DNA from 3 places in the Mesorhizobium sp. M0140 genome. Region 3 is predicted to be linked to each of the others. Evidence: riboswitches for the same ligand, from Rfam matches in the RefSeq annotation. Region 3 holds a riboswitch; each other region holds the start of a gene.

Region 1 (6,788 bases), on a different contig from region 3:
ATCGCTGGTGACATCACAATGTGCAGTCGGCGGGTGTCGACAACGTCGATTCACGCAATCAGCCGGTCAGGAGGAACGAATGAACCCTGAGGTTTCAGAAGCTCACTTTTCGCAAGGCGTGCAGCGCACATCGTGCAAGAGATTGCCATTCTTGCGGATGCTATCGACTTTCTCAACGATGGCGGGAAGATCGCAGTGACCGAATCTACGAAGCCGCCCTCAGGGCGTGCTTTGATGCATACAAACGGTTGCCGAGCAGGGATACTCCTCCTCCCTGAAGTCCAATCGAGAAGAGCGATCACTTCCAAGAGGGTCCCAGCTCAGCCGCGAAAACAGGTGCCAGACCCCGATCCTCTCCCTCAACTGATCTAGCTCAGGGCGTTCATGAGCCGCAGATCGCATAGTGGCTGCGTGCACAACGCAGGAAGACCATTTATGAAAATCCTATTCAGAACGATGGCTGTCACCTTGCTGGCACCCACCGCCTTTGCTGCGGATTCGATCCCCACCGACCTCAGAGATACGGCATTGGCCACCTTCAGGGCTTTGCCATCCACCACGCCGACAGTCGCCAACAACCCGATTACCCCGGAAAAGATCGCTCTCGGCAAGGCACTGTTCTTCGATCCACGCGTCTCGGCGTCAGGCGTCTTGTCGTGCAACTCGTGCCACAACCTGGCCACGGGCGGCGACGACAATCACGAAACCTCGATCGGCCATGGTTGGCAGAAGGGACAGCGCAACGCGCCGACTGTACTGAACGCTGTCTTCAACATCGCTCATTTCTGGGATGGTCGTGCCGCAGACCTGAAGGCTCAGGCGAAGGGACCGGTCCAAGCTGGCATCGAAATGGCCAATACACCGGACCAAGTCATCGCCACGCTCAAGTCCATGCCGCAATATGTCGAGTGGTTCGATGCAGCTTTTCCGGCTGAAGCCGATCGGGTCACGTTCGACAACTTCGCCAAGGCGATCGAAGCCTTCGAGGCGACACTGGTCACACCGGCCCCGTTCGACAGCTTCCTGAATGGTGATGAGCTTGCCATGACTTCCGAACAGAAACAGGGCCTGGCGCTTTTCATGGACAAAGGCTGCTCGTCCTGCCATGCCGGCATCAACGTTGGTGGGCAAGCCTATTTCCCCTTCGGCCTCGTGGAACAGCCCAGCGCCGAGGTCCTGCCGGACAAAGACAAGGGCCGATTCGCGGTCACCAATGCAGCCGATGACTACTATGTTTTCCGCGTGGCGCCGCTGCGCAACGTTGCACTCACCGCGCCATACTTTCATTCGGGCAAGGTTTGGGATCTGAAACAGGCCGTCGCCATCATGGGGACCACCCAGCTTGGCGTAGTACTGGCGGACGAAGAAGTTGACCTGCTTGTTGCCTTCCTCAACTCGCTGACCGGAGAGGCACCCGAGGTCGCCTATCCCATCTTACCCTCCGAAACGGCGACAACGCCCCGGCCTGTAACGCAGATCTCAGGAAAATAAAGGCCAACTGGCTGCGGACGTCGCAATCGAAAATGATTGCGGCTTTTACTTGGGCCACACGAATTGCCACATCCATCTCCGAATTGGCGGGAGGCTAGCAATACCCGAAACGTGCCACCTCGCCCGTAGTCTGCGCAAATCAACTGGGGAAGCGGACAGACGCGCAGCATCATATATTGTCGCCGCCTGAGCGAACATGCCAAGCAGTCTACTTTGAGAAACGACGTGTGTACGATTTGTTCGAGGCGCGGGGCCTGTATGTTCCCAAGGACCAATACTATAGCGTGGTGTCACATTTATATTTCTGCGGGATGAGGACACGTGCCGAAGGAAAATTGCACATTTTCGCCGTGTGGCTTATTTTCAAGAGTGTGATCGGTTTGGCATATTCCCGGCCGACATCCGCCACCGGCAACTCCCCACACGGTGAGGAAGAGAAGCCTTACGCCTGCACTTTCTGCCGGAGCGCGCGTGCTGCAGCGACCATGTTCATGAGGGCAGGGCGGACCTCCTCCCATTTGCGTGTTTTGAGGCCACAGTCCGGGTTTATCCACAGTTGGCCGTCGGACAGTCGCTCGCGGGCAAGCATGACTAAGTCCGAAATCTCGCCGACTTCCGGGACGCGTGGTGAGTGAATATCATAGACGCCGGGACCGATTTCGTTCGGATATTTGGAGCTCGTGAAGGCGTCCAACAGTTCCATCTTCGAGCGCGACGTCTCAATCGAAATGACATCCGCATCCATTCCAGCAATCGCGTGAATGATCTCGTTGAACTCCGAATAGCACATGTGGGTATGAATTTGAGTCGCGTCCTTTACACCCGTTGAAGCGATCCGGAAACATTCGACAGCCCAGTCGAGATAGACTTTCCAGTCAGATTGGCGCAGTGGCAATCCTTCGCGAAACGCGGCCTCATCGATCTGGACCATCCTTGCGCCGGATCTTTCGAGATCCGTCACTTCGTCGCGGATGGCGAGCGCGATCTGGCGGCAGGCTTCGGAGCGGGGTACGTCGTCGCGAACAAAAGACCAGTTGAGAATGGTGACTGGGCCTGTGAGCATTCCCTTCACGGGCTTTTCCGTAAGCGACTGGGCGAATTGCCACCAGCGCACTGTCATCGGATTGCGCCTCGATACGTCGCCGAAAATGATGGGGGGACGCACGTAGCGCGACCCATAGCTTTGTACCCAGGCATGCTGGGTGAGCGCGAAGCCGGACAACTGCTCGCCGAAATGCTGTACCATGTCGTTTCGCTCGAACTCACCGTGCACCAGCACGTCGAGCCCGATCTCTTCCTGCCAGCGAATTGCAGCCTCGATCTCCTTCTTCAGGAACGTCTCATAGTCGACATAGCTCAGCTGGCCCTTCGCATGAGCGGCCCGCGCCTTGCGTACCTGCGGCGTCTGCGGGAAGGACCCGATGGTCGTCGTCGGGAACGGCGGCAGCCCGAGTGAGCCGGCTTGGACTCTGGAGCGCTCGCCAAAAGCGCTCTCTCGTCGCTTCGCGCTGTCCTCAATGCTAGCGATCCGCCCCTGAACAAGCGGGTCATGGATCCTCGTGGATGTCACGCGCGTGGCGGCAGCCTCGGCAGACGCTTTCAACGCGCCTGCCACCGCATCCCTGCCTTGGGACAGGGCCCGGGCCAGCAAGACCAGCTCGTCGGTCTTCTGGGCCGCGAAGGCGAGCCACGACCTGATGTCGGCGTCGAGTTCCGTCTCCATGCGCAGATCAATCGGCACATGCAGCATCGAGCAAGAAGGCGCGATCTCGACGCGGTCCAAGGGCCAGCCGGCGACGATCGGTTTGATGCGGTCGAGAATGACGGGCAGGTTCGCACGCCAGACGTTGCGGCCATCGATCAAGCCAAGCGAGAGCACCAGATCCTTCGGAGCGAGCCGACCCACCGTTTCCAGCTGCTCGGGAGCGCGCACGAGATCAATATGCAGCCCGGCCAGGGGCAGAGAAACCGCGGTTTCGAGATTGTCTCCCAGCGACCCGAAATACGTAGCCAGCATGATCTTCAGCTCGGGCGCGGCTTTCGACAGCTGGCCATAGGCGAATTCGAACGCAGCTCGTTCGTTCGGGTTCAGATCGAGGACAAGCGCTGGCTCATCGATCTGCACCCAGTCGGCTCCCGACAGCTTCAGCTTCTGCAGGACTTGCTCGTAAACGGGCAGCAGCCGCGGTAGGAGCGCGATGGGACCGAACCCCTCGGCAGGCGATTTCGCCAGCTTGAGGAAGGTGATGGGTCCAAGGATGACTGGGCGTGTGTGAATGCCGAGAGCTTTAGCCTCGAGGAAGTAATCGACCGGCTTCGACGACGAGAGGGCGAACGTCTGATCATCATCGAGTTCCGGCACAATGTAGTGGTAGTTGGTGTCAAACCACTTGGTCATTTCCATCGCGGTTACACCAGGTCCATGAGCCTCCTCCTGGTGACCAGCGTGTCCACAATCCTCCGTCTGACCCTGGTTGCCGCGCGCCATTGCGAAGTAGATGTCAAGTGGGACCTCGCCGCTATTCCAGCCGTAACGGGATGGAACGGCCCCAACCATGGCTGCGGTGTCGAGCACATGGTCGTAAAGCGAGAAGTCGTTCGACGGGATTTTCGACACGCCGCGATCGCGCTGCTCTTCCCAGCTAGCGGCACGGAGCGCCTTCGACGTCGTGAGAAGGTCGCCAGCGGACGATGTTCCGGACCAGTAGCTTTCAAGCGCGAATTTCAGTTCTCGCCGACGACCGAAGCGCGGCACGCCGAGCGTTGCTACAGGAATTTCCTGAGAGTCAGTCATGTCATACCCCGATGGTTGGGGCGTCGATGACAAGGAAGGCGCTAGCAGGCCGGCACGAACGCCGGCTTGCAGCGGCCACCGAGACACCCCGCCCGTGGACGTAATTCGCCGTGGCAGGTCTCCTGGCTCGCGGGGTCATAGCCTCTACCCGTCTTCCTGAGGGTATTCGCCTCAGTGACATGAGTGGGGTTGGCTCGCCGCTAACAGTTGCGGGGGCAGCGCCGGCATTGCACCGGCTTCCCTCTTAGCTCCGCTGCGGCAGCGCCGCACGCGAGAACCACGACACGCAGACAATCACAGCAGTCCGCTCTTTTGTCAATGATGCATAACGAAATGTTTATGTCCTTATGTGATTTCGTTTTTACGCTTGTCTAACATTGTGAAATATTCAGTCGCCCATTGGCGGCGCTGCGCCGCTGCCACCATTGTCCAACTAATGGATCCCTGTCGGGCTGCGACATCCCTCGCAGGTCGCCGATGAAGGATTTCGGACAAGACTTCAAGCGCGTGACAACGTCATTAGAATGCAGAAGATCGCATTGGTGGCGATGTTTAACGATGCGGCCGCAAGCCGTGCGTGCGTGGTAGAAGCGGTTTTCTCGGAGTGAGCGCCAAACCGTGGTCCGAGGGGAATTGGCACGCCAGTCGTCATCACGGGTGACTAGGCAATCGTGATGACTCCGCTCGGCGGCAAGAGACCACACTGACGGAGCCTGGCTCAAGGGTCTGATGCAAAGCCCGACTGTGGTCCCGATAAGCCGCTTAAGCCGCATTCAGGCGGTCAGGATAAGTATCTCTCTCTCCAAGCGCTCTGCATTGAGGGATGCGCAAATGCAGGCAAAGCTCGCGTGCTTCATATTCTGCATCATACGATCGGCAGGACCCAGTTTTTATCCAGTGCACGCGTCAGCGCGGTGTGCAATTCTGGCTCGGTCCGATACGAAGGCATTTGGGCCTCGCTGATCCAGCCCAAGCCAACATAGTGGAAGTGATCCGCAGGGACCGTAACCCGGCTGCTGTCCAGTTGCCGAACGAAGTCCGCTGACCAATGGTGGATCGTATACGCTTCAAGTTTGTCCATCATCCTCCGCCAGCGTTGGATGCGTTCTTCGCGCGGCATGCTGGCCGCTCTTGAGATCGCGGTAGCTATCTCGTCGGAGAGCCTCGGATTTACCAGCAGGGCGTCCTCGCCGAAGTCTTCGGCCGCGCCGGCAAACTTCGATAACACCAGAACGCCAGGGTCGCTCGGATCTTGTGCAGCAATGTATTCTTTCGCCACAAGATTCATGCCATCGCGCAGCGGCGTCACAACGCAAACACGCGCGGCTCTGTAAAGACCCGCTATCTCAGCTTGGGTGAACGACCTGTTCTCATAGATAATCGGCATCCACTCGTCCGTGCCATGCCGGTTGTTGACTTGATTGACGAGTCTTTCGACGTCGCGCCGATATTCGCTGTACGCTTGGATGTCGCCACGTGAGGGAGTTGCGATTTGCAAGAGCGAGACACGTTGCGGCTCGACTGCCAGCAGATCGAAAGCTTTAATCCGATTGTCGATGCCCTTGGTGTAGTCGAGCCGATCGACGCCGATAACTAGCTTTGCTCCGCCAAGTTTCAACTGCGAAATGTAGGCTTTCTGCGCCTCAAGCGAATCTGCGGCACACTGTTCGAATTGCTTCGGATCGATACCTATAGGAAAATTTTGGCATTGCGTCTGGCCATGGTCCGAGAAAACGACCCCGTTCTTGCTCTCCAGCCCCAAATGAGATTGGACACAGGCGAGGAAATTGCTCACATCACGGTCGGTCTGGAAACCGAGCAGATCATACTCGAGCATACATTTCATTAGCTCGCCAGAATTGGGCACGCGCTCCATCATGTCAGACTCGGGCCATGGCGTATGCAGGAAATGGCCGATCGGCCGGTCAATGCCGAGTCTGTGCAAATCAGCGCCGAGCGGCAGGAAATGGTAGTCATGAACCCAGTAGACTGCGTTATCTCCCAATTCGGACACCGCGCGCGCCATGAAGGCATTGACGTCGCGATAACTTTTATAATCCTCTTCCGAGCCTGAGATCCGGTCCGGCAGCGAGTGGAGCGCCGGCCACAATATTGAATTTGCAAAACCTTGATAGTACCGAGAATAGTCCGCTGCCGGCCCATCAAGCCACCCGATTTGACCTTTGCCACGCTGCACGAGGGGCACCTGTTGCTTATCCCCGTCGCCCAGATGCTCGGAAAAACCTACCGAGACCGCGCCGGAACGCTCCACGACGCACTCCAGGGCCGCCGAAAGCCCGCCTGTCTTGGGCTGATCAGAATTGACAGTCGCACCGCGGTTGGAAATTGCGATAAGACTCCTATGTGGCTGCTGGGCCGCCGTGTTGAAGCGCTGGTCTGCGGCTGAGACAACAGGACGGGACGGGCCAACTTCGGCTTGTTGTTCTCGCTCCTGTGGCAAGTCTCTCAGGGGTTGTTCAAAAGCGATTAGTTCGTGAACAGC
Region 2 (6,788 bases), on a different contig from region 3:
GCGACCGTGAGGATCACGAAGAGGCTCGCCGCCGCGAAAACGAGTGGCGCGAGATCGGGCTCGGCGCGCAGATCCTCAAGGATCTCGGCATCTCCTCGATCAACCTGATCGCCTCGCGCGAACGCCACTATGTCGGCCTCGAAGGTTTTGGCATCCATATCGCCAAGACCGAGATCCTCTAATCAGATAGCGCCCGGCTCGAAACCGGGCGCTATCTGATTATTCCGCGGCAATCGCGGCCGCTTCACATCCGTCCATCTCGCACTCAGTCGTGGCAAGGCTGCGCTGGCCAAGCAGCACCGTGGCCAGCGCGATCGTGCCTGAAGCCACCGACACCCAGAACCCGCTCTGGGCGCCGAACGCGTCGACCACCGCGCCGGCCGCGAACGAGCCCAGCGCCATGCCGATGCCGATGCCGGTCATGACCCAGGTGATGCCTTCGGTCAGCATCGCCTCCGGCACATGCCGCTCGATCAGGCCGAAGGCCGTGATGAAGGTCGGCGAGATCGCCACACCGCTGATGAACACGGTCAGCGCCAGCAGCGGCACGGTGTCGGCGGCGAGCGGCAACAGCGTGCCGAGCGCGACGAGGGCGACTGCGATGGCCAGTTGGCGTTGCAGCGGCGCCTTCAGGCTGAGCGCGCCGACGATGATGCCGAGCACGAACGATCCCAGCGCATAAACGCCGATGACAAGGCTGGCGGCGCCGGGCTGGCCAAGCTCCTTGGTGATCGCCACGGTGGTCACTTCCGTCGTCGCGAAGGTTGCGCCGATGAAGATCAGGGCAAGCGTGATGATCTGAACCGGCCGCAGGCGGATCGCCGAGCCGCTTGAGCCATGGTCCACCGGCCGCACTTGCGGCTCCGTCGAGCGTTGCAGGATGAAGGCCGCTGATCCGAATGCGAGAAATAATGTGCTCACCAGAACACCGGCTTCCGGGAACAGAGCAGCACTGAGGCCGACCGACAGCGATGCCCCGGCGATATAGACCAGTTCATCGGCCACGGACTCGAAGGCGAATGCGGTGTTCATCTGCGGCCGCCCCCGGAAAATCTCCGTCCAGCGCGCCCGCACCATCGCAGGTATGCTTGGCATGGCGGCGGCCAGGAGTGCCGACACGAACAGCGTCCACACCGGCCAGTCCTGGTTGGCCGCCGCTATCAGGACGGCGAAAGCCAGCACCGCGATGATGGTGGTGGGCACGACGATTCGTGTCTGGCCCAGGCGGTCCACCAGTCTCGATATTTGCGGCGCGACGAAGGCGTTGGCCAGCGCGTATGTCGCCGAGACGGCTCCGGCCAGCCAGTATTCGCCACGCGTCTGCGACAGCATCGCCACGATGCCGATGGGCGCCATGGCGATCGGCAGGCGCGCCATGAAGCCGGCGGCCGCAAAGCCCTTTGCGCCGGGGGCACGAAAGATTTCCGCGTAAGGATTTTGCATCGGTTGGTTCCTCGACAAAGGACGATTGGACAATTACATACGGAGCGTATGATCATTAGATAGAGCATACGTCGCGTATGTCAATTGGCATACGTTGCGTATGTAAATAGGGCCAGAAGCCATGCACAGACCCCGCAAGGAGATGATCGCCGAGACGCGCGCAAAGCTGATCGCGGCGGCCCGTCATGCCTTCGGCACAACAGGCTATGCGGAAGCCTCGATGGATGATTTCACCGCTTCGGCCGGGCTGACGCGCGGCGCGCTCTATCATCATTTCGGCGACAAGAAGGGGCTGTTGCAGGCGGTCATAGCCCAGATTGACGGCGAGATGGCGGCGCGCATCAATGAGGTTGCGTCGAGAGCGCCGACCCGTTGGCAACATTTCGTCGACGAGTGCTCCACCTATATCGAGATGGCGCTGGAGCCGGAAATCCAGCGCATCATGTTCCGCGATGGCCCGGCCGTGCTGGGGGATCCAGCGCAATGGCCGAATGCCAGTGCGTGCATCGCTTCAATGACCGACCATCTGACCGCGCTGCAGGAGGAGGGGGTCGTTGTCTCCAGCCTCGACCCCGAAACGGCCTCGCGACTGATCAACGGAGCGAGCAGCCAGGCGGCGCAACGGATCGCCAATTCGACCGACCCCGAAGCGACGTCGAAGAAGGTGGTGACGGCGTTCAAGCAACTGCTCGAAGGCCTGCTCAAGAAGCCGGACCCGCAGTCGAATTGAAGTTCCCACCGGGCGTGGTGCCAGGCAGGGCTCCGAACTTAGCTTAACAAAAGGCCTGGCGGCAGCCAGTTCGGCGGTGTTGGCAGCTTTTGTGCCGGTAGCTTCTCGCGATAGGAATTTTTTCTTGACTGGGTGACCTCAGCTATGGTACATATTTGCCTATGGTGCTGATTTGCGCCAGTGACCCGCCGCACAGGCGGGTTTTTCGTCTAATGCTCCGTCAGCCAACGCGCCGGCGGGCTCCGAAGGAAACCGTTAACCCGAGTTCGTTGCACTGTGGCGCCAGGGCCGGCAATTGACAATCGCCGGGTTGAGTTCATCCTCTGCCATCATCTCTGAGGCGGAGATTCGGGGCATGTGGGATTTCGATATAGGCAGGTCGGTGTCCATCATGATGCGGACCTGGCCGTTCATCGTCTTTCGCATGATCGTCTATTTCGGCATCACGTTGGCCTACATCATGGCGACCGGCACCGGTGCCTCGGTCGGCTATGGTGTCGGGCATATCTCCACCGATCCCGACGGGCCCATGTCCTTTGCCCTGTGGGGCGGCGTGGTCGGGTTCGGCATCGTCTCGATCGCGGTCTACTGGATCCGCGAATACATCCTCTATATCGTCAAGGCCGGCCACATCGCCGTCATGGTTCATCTGATCGACGGCCGCGACATTCCCGGCGGTCAGGACCAGATCGCCTACGCCAGGGATGTCGTCACCCAGCGTTTTGCCGAAGCCAACATCCTTTTCGTCGTCGACCAACTCGTCAAGGGTGCCATCCGTGCCATCACCGGCCTGCTCGGCGGTATCGCCGCCTTCCTGCCGATACCAGGCCTGAGCGGCCTGGTCTCCTTCATCAACACGGTGATCCGTCTGTCGCTGACCTATGTCGACGAGATCATCCTCGGCTACAACATCCGCATCAATTCAGCCTCGCCCTTCGAGACGGCGCGCCAAGGCGTCGTGCTCTATGCCCAGAACGGCAAGGTCATGGTCAAGAACGCCGTCTGGCTGGCGGTCATCATGTGGGGCATGTCGTTCATCATCTTTCTGATCATGCTGGCGCCTGCCGGTGCGATTCTGTTCCTGATGCCTGGCCAACTCGCCGGCTGGGCTTTTGTGCTCGCCATCGTCTTCGCCTGGGCATTCAAGGCGGCGTTCATCGAGCCTTTCGCCATCGCCTGCCTGATGCAGGTCTATTTCAAGACCATCGCGGGCCAGGTGCCCGATCCGGCTTGGGACGCCCGGCTGGCCGAGGCATCGTCGAAGTTCAGGGAGCTCAAGGACAAGGCGCTCGCCTCCTTCGGCGGTTCGCGCTGGGATACGGCCGGCGCCACACCCTGATCGGCTGGGCGGGTGGTGTCTGGTGCGGCAGAAACGGTGTTGAGGCGCGCCACGGTGGATTTGAGCTGTGTCTCGCCTTGCCCGGAAAAGGTCTCGCTCATGATCAGCTCCGGCAGCGGCAGCCGCCGTCCCCAGCCATGCGTTTCAAGGTCCGGTTTGGGAGCGAACTCGGAAACACGGCCGACGCAGAGATAGGCGATCGGCGTTACGTGGTCCGGAATGGCCAACAGCCGCTTCAGCGCCTCAGCCTCGATGATGCTGACCCAGCCGACACCAACACCCTCGGCACGCGCGGCCAGCCAGAAATTCTGCACCGCGCAGACCGTGCTGTAGAGATCCATCTCCGGATTGTGCCAGCGTCCCAGCGGCGAACCCTTCGAGCGCTGCCGGTCGCAGGTGATGCAGATGTTGAGCGCGCTCTCGCAGATGCCTTCCAGCTTTAGCTTGCGATAGAGCGCCTGTTTTTCCGCCTCGATCGCCGGCAGTTCCTGCTCGCGCGCGGCCAGGAACAGGTCGCGCACCTCCGCCCGTCGTTTGACGTCGCGAATGACAATGAAATTCCATGGCTGCATGAAGCCGACCGATGGCGCGTGATGGGCGGCAAGCAGCAGCCGTGCCAGCACGTCGTCATCGATCGCGGTGGGCAGGAAATGGCTGCGCACGTCGCGCCGCGTGAACATGGCGCGGTAGACCGCATCGCGCGCATTCTGGTCAAATCCATCGTCAATGGCAGCGGTCATGTGTTCCGGCATCGCTTGTCCCCTTGCGATTGCAGATTCAAAACTGACAGAGCGTACTTTGTGCGTCCAAGTAGACGCACGTCGCTCTGATGCCATCCGCCTGACCACGCGGATGACAATGCCTGCCAGGCCGGTCTTCTGGCTCGGGATCAACCCGCGTCCGGTGCCTTCCCGTCATCGACAGTGGCATTTACCGGCGCGGTCCCCCTCACAGCGTTGGGCACGCCACGGAATTCAACCGTGTTCCCGATTCTCCCGCTTGCGGCGGGCACCAGGCAGTACCAGGGACCTTACGCCGAAGCGCCCGCGGGGCCAATGCCTGCGGCGACGCGAATGGACGCAGTCGCGATTTTCCCCAGTCATCGGCCGCCCGTGCATGGCCTTTGTCGATCCGGGTCACTAGATTAGGACGATGACCACCCGTCTCTACACCCATCCGATCTTCCTCGAGCATCTCACGCCGCCCGGACATCCCGAGCGGCCCGACCGCTTACGCGCCATCGAGCGCGTGCTCGACGACGAAGCCTTTGCCGGGCTCGATCGTATTCAGGCGCCGGAAGGCGACGAGGCCACCATCCTCTACGCGCATCCCGCCGATTTCGTCGCCCGCGTGCGCGCCGCCATCCCCGACGAGGGGATTGCCCGCATCGATGCCGACACCACTGCCAGCCCGAAGAGCTGGCAAGCGGCGATCACCGCGATCGGCGCCGCCAACGCCGCCGTCGATGATGTCTTTTCGGGCCGCGCCGACAACGTCTTCGTCGCCGCCCGGCCGCCCGGCCATCATGCCGAAAAGACCACGGCGATGGGCTTTTGCCTGTTCAACACGGCGGCGATCGCGGCGCGTTATGCGCAGAAGAAACACGGTGTCGAGCGCGTTGCCGTCGTCGACTGGGACGTGCATCACGGCAATGGCACGCAGGATATTTTCTGGGACGATCCGTCGGTGCTCTATTGCTCGACACACCAGATGCCGCTTTATCCCGGCACCGGAGCGAAGACCGAAACGGGCGCCGGCAACATCGTCAACGCACCGCTGGCGCCGCAGACCGGCAGCGAAGTGTTTCGCGATGCCTTCCTGTCGCGCGTCCTGCCCGCGCTCGACAATTTCGCGCCCGACCTGATCATCATTTCGGCGGGGTTCGACGCGCACCACCGCGATCCGCTGGCCGAGATCAATCTGACCGAGGATGATTTCGACTGGGCGACCGGCCAGCTGATGCAGCGCGCGGCACGCCACAGCGGCAACCGGCTCGTCAGCCTGCTCGAGGGCGGCTACGATCTGCAGGGATTGGCATTTTCGGTCGCCGCCCATGTCGGGCGACTGATGAAAGGATGAATGATGGCCGATGAGACCAACGAAGACGTCAAGGCGATGAGCTTCGAGCAGGCACTCGATGCGCTGGAGAAGATCGTCGATGATCTGGAGCGTGGCGACGTGCCGCTCGACCAGTCGATCAAGATCTATGAGCGTGGTGAGGCGCTGAAGGCGCATTGCGACCGGCTGCTGAAGGCCGCCGAGGACAAGGTCGAGAAGATCAGGCTGTCGCGCGACGGCAAGCCGGTTGGAACGGAGCCACTCGACGCGGATTGAGGCTCGGTCCGAACGATGGCCTCGCCTCACCGGTTTTTGGACATGATCATGATCGAGGATATAACTCGTTCCGATTGAAACAGCTCAAGGACAAGAGGAGATACGGAAGCGATGTGCAGAAACATCAAGACCCTGTTCAATTTTGATCCGCCGGCAACCAATGACGAGGTGCGCGACGCGGCTCTTCAGTTCGTCCGCAAGCTGAGCGGAACCACGCGACCCTCGAAGCAGAACCAGCACGCCTTCGACCATGCCGTCGAAGCCATCGCCGCCTCGGCGCGCGAACTGCTCGATTCCCTGGAAACCCACCAGCATCCGCGTAATCGCGAAGAGGTGGCGGCCAAGCTGCGGGCAAAGGCGGCGATCCGCTTTGCCTGATGCGGCCAGGCGGCCTTCGACCACCGACAAGGAGAGTCGATGAGCTTCTTCCCCGGGAAAGACCCTGAGGCAGGCGATGCCTTCGCCAGCGATCAGATCGAATTGATGGTCATACCCAACGCCAAGGATATCGGCGGTTTTCAGGTGCGCCGTGCCCTGCCGACGGCAAAAAGGCGGCTGGTGGGGCCTTTCATCTTCTTCGACCGCATGGGGCCCGCGGTCCTGCGCGCCGGTCAGGCACTGGATGTCCGTCCGCATCCGCATATCGGCCTGTCGACGGTCACCTATCTGTTCGACGGCAAGATCCGGCACCGCGACTCACTCGGCACCGAAATGGTCATTCAGCCCGGCGACGTGAATTTGATGACCGCCGGCCGCGGCATCGTCCATTCGGAGCGTACACCGGAGGAACTGCGTGGCGCGCCGATGTCGGTATCCGGCCTGCAGACATGGCTGGCGCTGCCGGACGACAAGGAAGAGGTGGCACCGGTTTTCGAGAATACCGCAGCGCTTCGGCTTCCCGAGATCGAAGCCGAAGGCGTCAACGGGCGCCTCATCATCGGC
Region 3 (6,788 bases):
AAAGCCCTGGCTGCCGGTGCCGGCCAAGCATCTGGCGCAAGCGGTCAATGTCCAGCAGGGCGACGAGGCTTCGCTGCTCGAGCACTACCGGCGCTTTCTCAGCTTCCGGCGTGCCCATCCGGCGCTCGCCAAGGGCGACATCACCTTCATCGAAAGTGAGGGAGATACCGTCGCCTTCACGCGCCGCGCAGGCAACGAGCAGATCGTCTGCGTCTTCAATCTGGGAGCCGGGCCGGCTAAGGTTGACCTTGGCGGCCGATCGCTCCAACCTCTGCCCGGGCACGGATTTTCGGGGCAGGCGAACAGCGGTTCCATCGAGCTTGGCGACTACGGCGCCTGGTTCGGGCGTCTCGACTGAATTTCCAATCACTGGAGGAAACCAATGGCCGATGTCACGCTAAGACAAGTGAAGAAATCCTACGGCAATCTGAACATTCTCCACGGCATCGACCTCGATATTAAGTCGGGCGAGTTCATCGTCTTCGTCGGCCCGTCGGGCTGCGGCAAGTCGACATTGCTGAGATCGATCGCCGGGCTCGAGGAAATCACCTCCGGCGAGCTTAGAATAGCCGGCGAAGTGGTGAACGACGTGCCGCCGTCGAAGCGCGGCATCGCCATGGTGTTCCAGTCCTACGCGCTCTACCCGCACATGACCGTCTACGACAACATGGCGTTCTCGATGAAGATCGGCAAAGAGAACAAGGCCGAGATCGACCGCCGCGTGCGCCAAGCCGCCGAGATCCTGCAGCTGACCAAATATCTCGACCGCCTGCCCAAGGCGATGTCAGGCGGCCAGCGCCAGCGCGTCGCCATCGGCCGCGCCATCGTGCGCAATCCGAAGGTGTTCCTGTTCGACGAGCCGCTTTCGAACCTCGACGCCGCGCTACGCGTCGCCACCCGCATCGAAATCGCCAAGCTCAAGGAATCGATGCCCAACACGACCATGATCTACGTCACCCACGATCAGGTCGAGGCGATGACGCTCGCCGACCGCATCGTGGTGCTCAAGGACGGCCACATCGAGCAGGTCGGCACGCCGATGGATCTCTACAAGAAGCCCGGCAATCTGTTCGTTGCGCAATTCATCGGCTCGCCGGCCATGAACATCCTGCCCGCGACCATCGACAAGTCAGGCAATTCGACCGTCGTCAGCCATGTCGGCGGACGCAAGGCAACCGTGCCGATCGCAACGCCTGCTTCGGCAAAGGGCGCTGCGGTTAGTTTCGGCGTGCGGCCGGAGGACCTGATCATCGCCAGCGGCGCGGACTATCTGTTCGAGGGGACGGTCGACTATGTCGAGCAACTCGGCGAGGTGCAGCTTGTCTATGTCGACATCGGCCGCGCCGACCTGCCGCTGGTGACCAAGCTGCCCGGCAATGTCGAGGTCAAGCGTGGTTCGACATTGCGGCTGAGCGCCAATGGCGAGGACCTGCATATCTTCGACACCGATGGGCGGTCGTTTGCCCTTCATGAAGCGGAAGCGAAAGCGGCCTGAGTCGGGACCAAATCTCGGATGCAAACAGGGCGGCGGGCTTGGCCCACCGCCCTGTTTTGAAGATCAGCTTCGGCGTTAGCGGCCGAAGAGATTCCGGTCGCTGCCCTGAGGGGCGGACTTCTCTACGTCGCCCGACGAATTGAGCAGCTTCTCGACGAGGCCACCGCTGTTGCGGACCGAGCTCGTATGCGCGCTGTCAACCGAAGTAACCGCAGGCTGATTGGCGCCGTTGGAGCCAAAGTTGTCGCTGCCGGCGAACGCGCTGCCGGTGATGGCCAGAACGGCGGCGGCAGCAATAAGGATCTTGTTCATTTTAATCTCCTGAATTCTGGATTTCGCCAGGACGGCAGACACAGCTGCCGTCGCTTGCGAAATTGGCTGTTAGCGACCGAAGAGGTTACGGTCGCTGCCCTGAGCGGGCGTCTGGGCAGCCGGTTCCGAGGTCTTGGTGGAAGCCGTGTACGACTGGTCCACTGCGGCGGCAGGCTGGTTGGAGCCGTTCGAACCGTAGTTGTCGCTGCCGGCGAAAGCGCTGCCGGAGATGGCCAGAACGGCGGCGGCAGCAATGAGGATCTTGTTCATCTTAAATACTCCTGAATGTCTGAATTTCGCCAGGGCGGCGGGCGCGCCCGCCGTCGACTGGGAATCGGCTGTTAGTTGTTGCCGAAGAGGTTGCGGTCAGCACCCTGGGCAGGCGCCTGAGCAGCCGGTTCCGACTTCTTGGTCGAAGCGGTGTACGAGCTGTCGACAGCAGTGGCTGCCGCGGCGTTCGAACCGTAGTGGTCGCTACCAGCGAAGGCGCTGCCGGAAATGGCCAGAAGGGCTGCGGCAGTGAGAATGATCTTTTTCATTTTTGTACTCCAGTATCGTCTTTTTCCGTCCGTCTAGCGGGGTGTCTTGGAAATGAAATCGCGTCGTTCGGACAGCCCCGATGTGGGAGGGCAACCCCGCCTTTTCCAATCACGAAGTTGTTCCGTGTGGACCATGAATCCACACCTTGAAATTGTGCCAAGGGAATCTACGGGTATATTTTTCTTCTTTATATCAGCATGTTAGATGTAACCGCTGGATGGATCACCGACTGTTTCAGAGGCCCAGCGTTCACACCGTCCTGCACGCACCGTCAACAGAAACGAACCGTTCGGTTCGATTTTAGGTCGAGCTAATAGTCACTTTTCGAAACCGTTAACCTTTTTTGACCCCGCCAAGGGATCCGATTCGGGGATATCGCAGCCGGCAAAATGGCCATCCGGGAGGTGGATTTCAGCCCGCGACGGTCTGCGGGAACGTTCGCATGCCGTGTCGCGCCGCATGGATACGATGTCGTTTTCATGCCGACGGCGCGCCCCCGATCGTGGTTAGATCATACCATCTCAGGTGCCGCTTCGTGACGACGAGGCGGAGAATTGGGAAGCCGGTCAGAATCCGGCGCTGCCCCCGCAACGGTGGTGGAGTTCAAGTCGCAACGGGAGACCACTGGGCAACTGCCTGGGAAGGTGTCGCGATGGTCCGCAAGGACAACTCCAGAGCCCGGAAACCAGCCCGAGATTGTTAGACTCGACTGATCGCGGTGGGCGGTCAAGAGGTGGATAGCGCATGTCTGGCACCTAGCCGGTCTGCGTTTCAATCCTTCCTCCATCACCACCAGTTCAGTCCTTAGAAACGAGGACAGGACATGGATACCCGCAACGACATGCTGAGGCTATTGAACAGCCGCCGGCAAGGCTTTTCACTGGAGCAGCCCTTCTACACCGATCCAGACTACTTCAAGCTCGACATGGAGTTGATCTGGTATCGCGACTGGCTGTTCATCGGCCATGATTGCGAACTGCCGAAGCCGGGCAGCTACATCACCGTGCAGATCGGCGACTACCCGGTCGTCCTTGTCCGCGACCAGCACGGCAAGATCAACGCCTTCCACAATTCCTGCCGCCATCGCGGCAGCCGCGTGTGCAACGCGGAAAAGGGTACGGCGGCAAAGCTCGTCTGCCCGTATCATCAGTGGACCTATGAGCTGGACGGCCGCCTGCTGTTTGCCCGCCAGATGGCCGACGGTTTCGACAAGAGTGATTTCGGCCTGAAGCCGGTCGCCTGCGAGAGCGTCGGCGGCTACATCTTCATCTGTCTGGCCAAGGAGCCGGCGGATTTCGCGCCGATGCGGGCGATGATCGAACCCTATCTTTTGCCGCACCGGTTGCGTGAAGCAAAGATCGCCTTCGAGAGCACGATCGTCGAGAAGGGCAACTGGAAGCTGGTCTGGGAAAACAACCGCGAGTGCTATCACTGCGCCACCAATCATCCTGAGCTGTGCAAGACCTTCCCCGAGGCTCCGACCGTGACCGGCGTCAATGGCGCCGACAGCGACCCTGAAATGGTCGCGCACTGGGCCAAATGCGAGGCATCAGGCCTGCCGAGCAAATTCCGCATCGATCCGGCAGGGCAGTACCGCGCCACCCGCGCGCCGCTGCTGCGCGATGCCGTCAGCTACACCATGACGGGAAAACGGGCGGTCCAGAAGAACCTGTCCGAGAGCGTTCCAACCGACCGCATCGGCTCCTTGCTGCTTTATCATTATCCGACAACCTGGAACCATATCCTCGGCGACCATGCCGTCACCTTCCGCGTGCTGCCGATCAGTGCCACGGAAACCGCGGTGACGACAAAATGGCTCGTCCACAAGGATGCGGTCGAAGGCGTCGACTACGATCTCGCTGAGCTCACCCATGTCTGGACCGAGACCAACGACCAGGACCGTCGCATCGTCGAGGAAAACGCCTTCGGCATCTTGTCGCCGGCCTACGAACCAGGCCCCTATTCGGAGCTGCATGAGGGCGGCGTGATCCAGTTCGTCGAGTGGTACGCGTCGTTCATCGGACCGCGCCTTGCAGAAGGCGACCGGCCGGCCCTGCGCAGCGTCGCCTAGCCCAGGGGACAAGAGGATGAATGCGATGACGGACCTTGGCCTCTATCGCCATCTCGACCAGATGACGCCCTGGAACGACAGGCTGCAGGTGCTGGAAGTGATCGGCGTCAGTGACGAAGCGCCTGACGTGAAGACCTTCACCTTCCGCTCCGACAACCAGACCTGGTTCCGCTACAAACCGGGCCAGTTCGTGACGCTGGAATTACCGACATCGGACGGGCCGCTGATGCGCACCTACACGCTGTCGTCCTCGCCGTCGCGGCCGTTCTCAATCGCGGTGACGGTCAAGGCGCAGGCGGGCAGCACCGGTACGCGCTGGATGTTCGACCATCTGACGCCGGGCTCGCACGTCAAGGCCTATGGGCCGACCGGCGACTTCTCGCTACACAGCCACCCGGCGGCCAAATATCTGTTCATTTCGGCCGGCTCCGGCGTGACGCCGATGATGTCGATGCTGCGCTGGCTGAACGACTGTGCGCCATGGACAGATGTCGGCTTCGTCAACTGTGCGCGCCGCCCGGAAGAGATCATTTTCCGCAAGGAACTCGAGCTGCTCGGCAGCCGCATGCCCGGCCTGTCGCTCGGCTTCATGATCGAGGAGCGGTCGAGCCGCGAGGGCTGGTTCGGCCATATAGGCCGCATCGACGCGATCCGGCTGCCATTGCTGGCGCCCGATTTCCGTGAGCGCGAGATCTTCTGCTGCGGCCCCGATCCCTTCATGCGCGCCGTGCGCGGCATGCTGAACGCCGCCGGCTTCGACATGGCGAAATACCATCAGGAAAGCTTTGCGGCGCCTGCCGTGGAGGAGATCCAGGCGCCGTTCTCGCCACTGCCGGAAGACGGCGCCGCCGTTGCCGTCGAGGCCGTGACGCCGATCCGGTTTTCGCTTTCCGATGTCGATGCCGAATGCGTCGCCGGCCAGACCGTGCTGCAGACGGCACGCGCCTCTGGGGTGCGGATTCCCGCCGCCTGCGAGTTCGGCCTGTGCGGCACCTGCAAGGTGAGGAAGGTCGCGGGCGACGTCGAGATGAGTCACAATGGCGGCATCCTCGATCACGAAATCGAGGACGGCTTTATCCTCGCCTGTTGCTCGAAGCCGCTTTCTGCGCTTGAAATCGAAGCGTGACCGGCTGCGCTCGCCCGAGTCTGCGCCATCTTGCCAAAAACCCTGCAAATGGTTAGACGCCTGCAACGGTGGGGTTGACCGTAAGGCCCGAAGATCATCTCCGCGGCCTGCTCGGCGGGGGAGCAAACATGCGACAATCCGGCATCTATGCCATTGCCAGCAAGGATATCGTCTTTGAATCCTTCGACGGCGAAGCCGTCGTTCTTGACCTGACCACGGGCAAATATTTCGGCTTCTCTGATTCAGGCAGCAGACTTTGGGATGCACTGTCGTCCGGCGTGCCTGCCTCCGAACTGGTCGGCGCCGCGACCGGAATTGGCGCCCTCGATGCCGCCGCGATTGACGGCTTTGTTTCACAATTGCTCGAATTCGGTTTGCTGGCGGCCGTAACCGATGGCATGGCAAGACCGGTTCCAAGCGAATTGCTGGCTCAGCTCGCCGCTGCCAGAGAGCCCCTCAAGGTCGACATCCATGACGATCTCGCCGATCTCATTGTCGTCGATCCCATCCACGAGGTCGAGGAGCCCCTCGGCTGGCCCGCGGTGAAGCAAGCCAACTGAAGCGCCCATCAGGTTCTCGTTGCCGGACAGCTCCGGAACAGGCAAACCCATGCCGAACATCACTCTCGAAAACCTGGCTGACTACGCACGTCATGTCCTGGCGCAAGCAGAGAGCAGCGCCGCGCATTATCCACTGACCCGCAAGGCGAGCTTGCCGCATCTGGATCTGACCGCGCATGTCAGCGCCGGCGCGTTGGCGGATGCCTTCGCTCATGGCTTTGTCACGGCTCCGGGCAGCCGAACGCCTGCCGACATCTGCCGCGTCTTCGTCGCACATCCCGGTATTGACGGCATCGCGGTACCGGCCAGTTGGGGCCAGGGACCCTTCACGCAGCATGGCTTCGCCACCCAACTGGCGGAAGCAGGATTGCGCGGCAACCATTTCCACGACCTGGATTTCTGGCAGTTCTATGATCCGCAACGTCGCGTTGGCGTGCAATTGATGGCTTCGGCCGACGCCTTTCCGCCGTGGGAGCCGGGAGCGCCGCTGCGGGCTTTCCTGCATTGGGAATATGCGGCGCGCGGCATGCGCCTTGCCCATGCCGGCACGCTCGGCACCAATGGCAAGGGCGTGCTGCTGGCCGGCGCGGGCGGCGCCGGGAAATCCGGGACCGTCGCCGCCGGCCTTCTCCACGGGCTGGACAGCGTCGGCGACGACTATGTGCTGGTCGACCTCTCCAACGG

Evidence for each region. A riboswitch is a leader RNA that binds a small molecule or an ion and turns the genes downstream of it on or off. The one in region 3 is predicted to bind cobalamin.
Region 1: another riboswitch for cobalamin. It lies ahead of metE (5-methyltetrahydropteroyltriglutamate--homocysteine S-methyltransferase); the one in region 3 lies ahead of NKJ37_RS11875 (aromatic ring-hydroxylating oxygenase subunit alpha).
Region 2: another riboswitch for cobalamin. It lies ahead of bluB (5,6-dimethylbenzimidazole synthase); the one in region 3 lies ahead of NKJ37_RS11875 (aromatic ring-hydroxylating oxygenase subunit alpha).

The regions. Positions count from the first base shown of each region.
Region 1 covers NZ_JAMYTM010000031.1:8,118-14,905, forward strand. Annotated here, with positions in the region: gene NKJ37_RS25460 (cytochrome-c peroxidase) at 436-1,491, shown strand; gene metE (5-methyltetrahydropteroyltriglutamate--homocysteine S-methyltransferase) at 1,934-4,285, opposite strand; cobalamin riboswitch at 4,381-4,582, opposite strand; gene NKJ37_RS25470 (alpha,alpha-trehalose-phosphate synthase (UDP-forming)) at 5,151-6,788, opposite strand, start outside.
Region 2 covers NZ_JAMYTM010000001.1:340,698-347,485, forward strand. Annotated here, with positions in the region: gene ribB (3,4-dihydroxy-2-butanone-4-phosphate synthase) at 1-182, shown strand, start outside; gene NKJ37_RS01615 (MFS transporter) at 220-1,443, opposite strand; gene NKJ37_RS01620 (TetR/AcrR family transcriptional regulator) at 1,565-2,173, shown strand; gene NKJ37_RS01625 (hypothetical protein) at 2,529-3,512, shown strand; partial or broken gene bluB (5,6-dimethylbenzimidazole synthase) at 3,635-4,348, opposite strand; cobalamin riboswitch at 4,364-4,543, opposite strand; gene NKJ37_RS01635 (histone deacetylase family protein) at 4,665-5,591, shown strand; gene NKJ37_RS01640 (exodeoxyribonuclease VII small subunit) at 5,595-5,846, shown strand; gene NKJ37_RS01645 (DUF2277 domain-containing protein) at 5,958-6,224, shown strand; gene NKJ37_RS01650 (pirin family protein) at 6,264-6,788, shown strand, end outside.
Region 3 covers NZ_JAMYTM010000009.1:124,813-131,600, reverse strand. Annotated here, with positions in the region: gene bglA (beta-galactosidase BglA) at 1-358, shown strand, start outside; gene NKJ37_RS11895 (ABC transporter ATP-binding protein) at 383-1,495, shown strand; gene NKJ37_RS11890 (DUF680 domain-containing protein) at 1,571-1,807, opposite strand; gene NKJ37_RS11885 (DUF680 domain-containing protein) at 1,877-2,077, opposite strand; gene NKJ37_RS11880 (DUF680 domain-containing protein) at 2,149-2,346, opposite strand; cobalamin riboswitch at 2,854-3,055, shown strand; gene NKJ37_RS11875 (aromatic ring-hydroxylating oxygenase subunit alpha) at 3,171-4,418, shown strand; gene NKJ37_RS11870 (FAD-binding oxidoreductase) at 4,444-5,544, shown strand; gene NKJ37_RS11865 (PqqD family protein) at 5,673-6,104, shown strand; gene NKJ37_RS11860 (serine kinase) at 6,154-6,788, shown strand, end outside.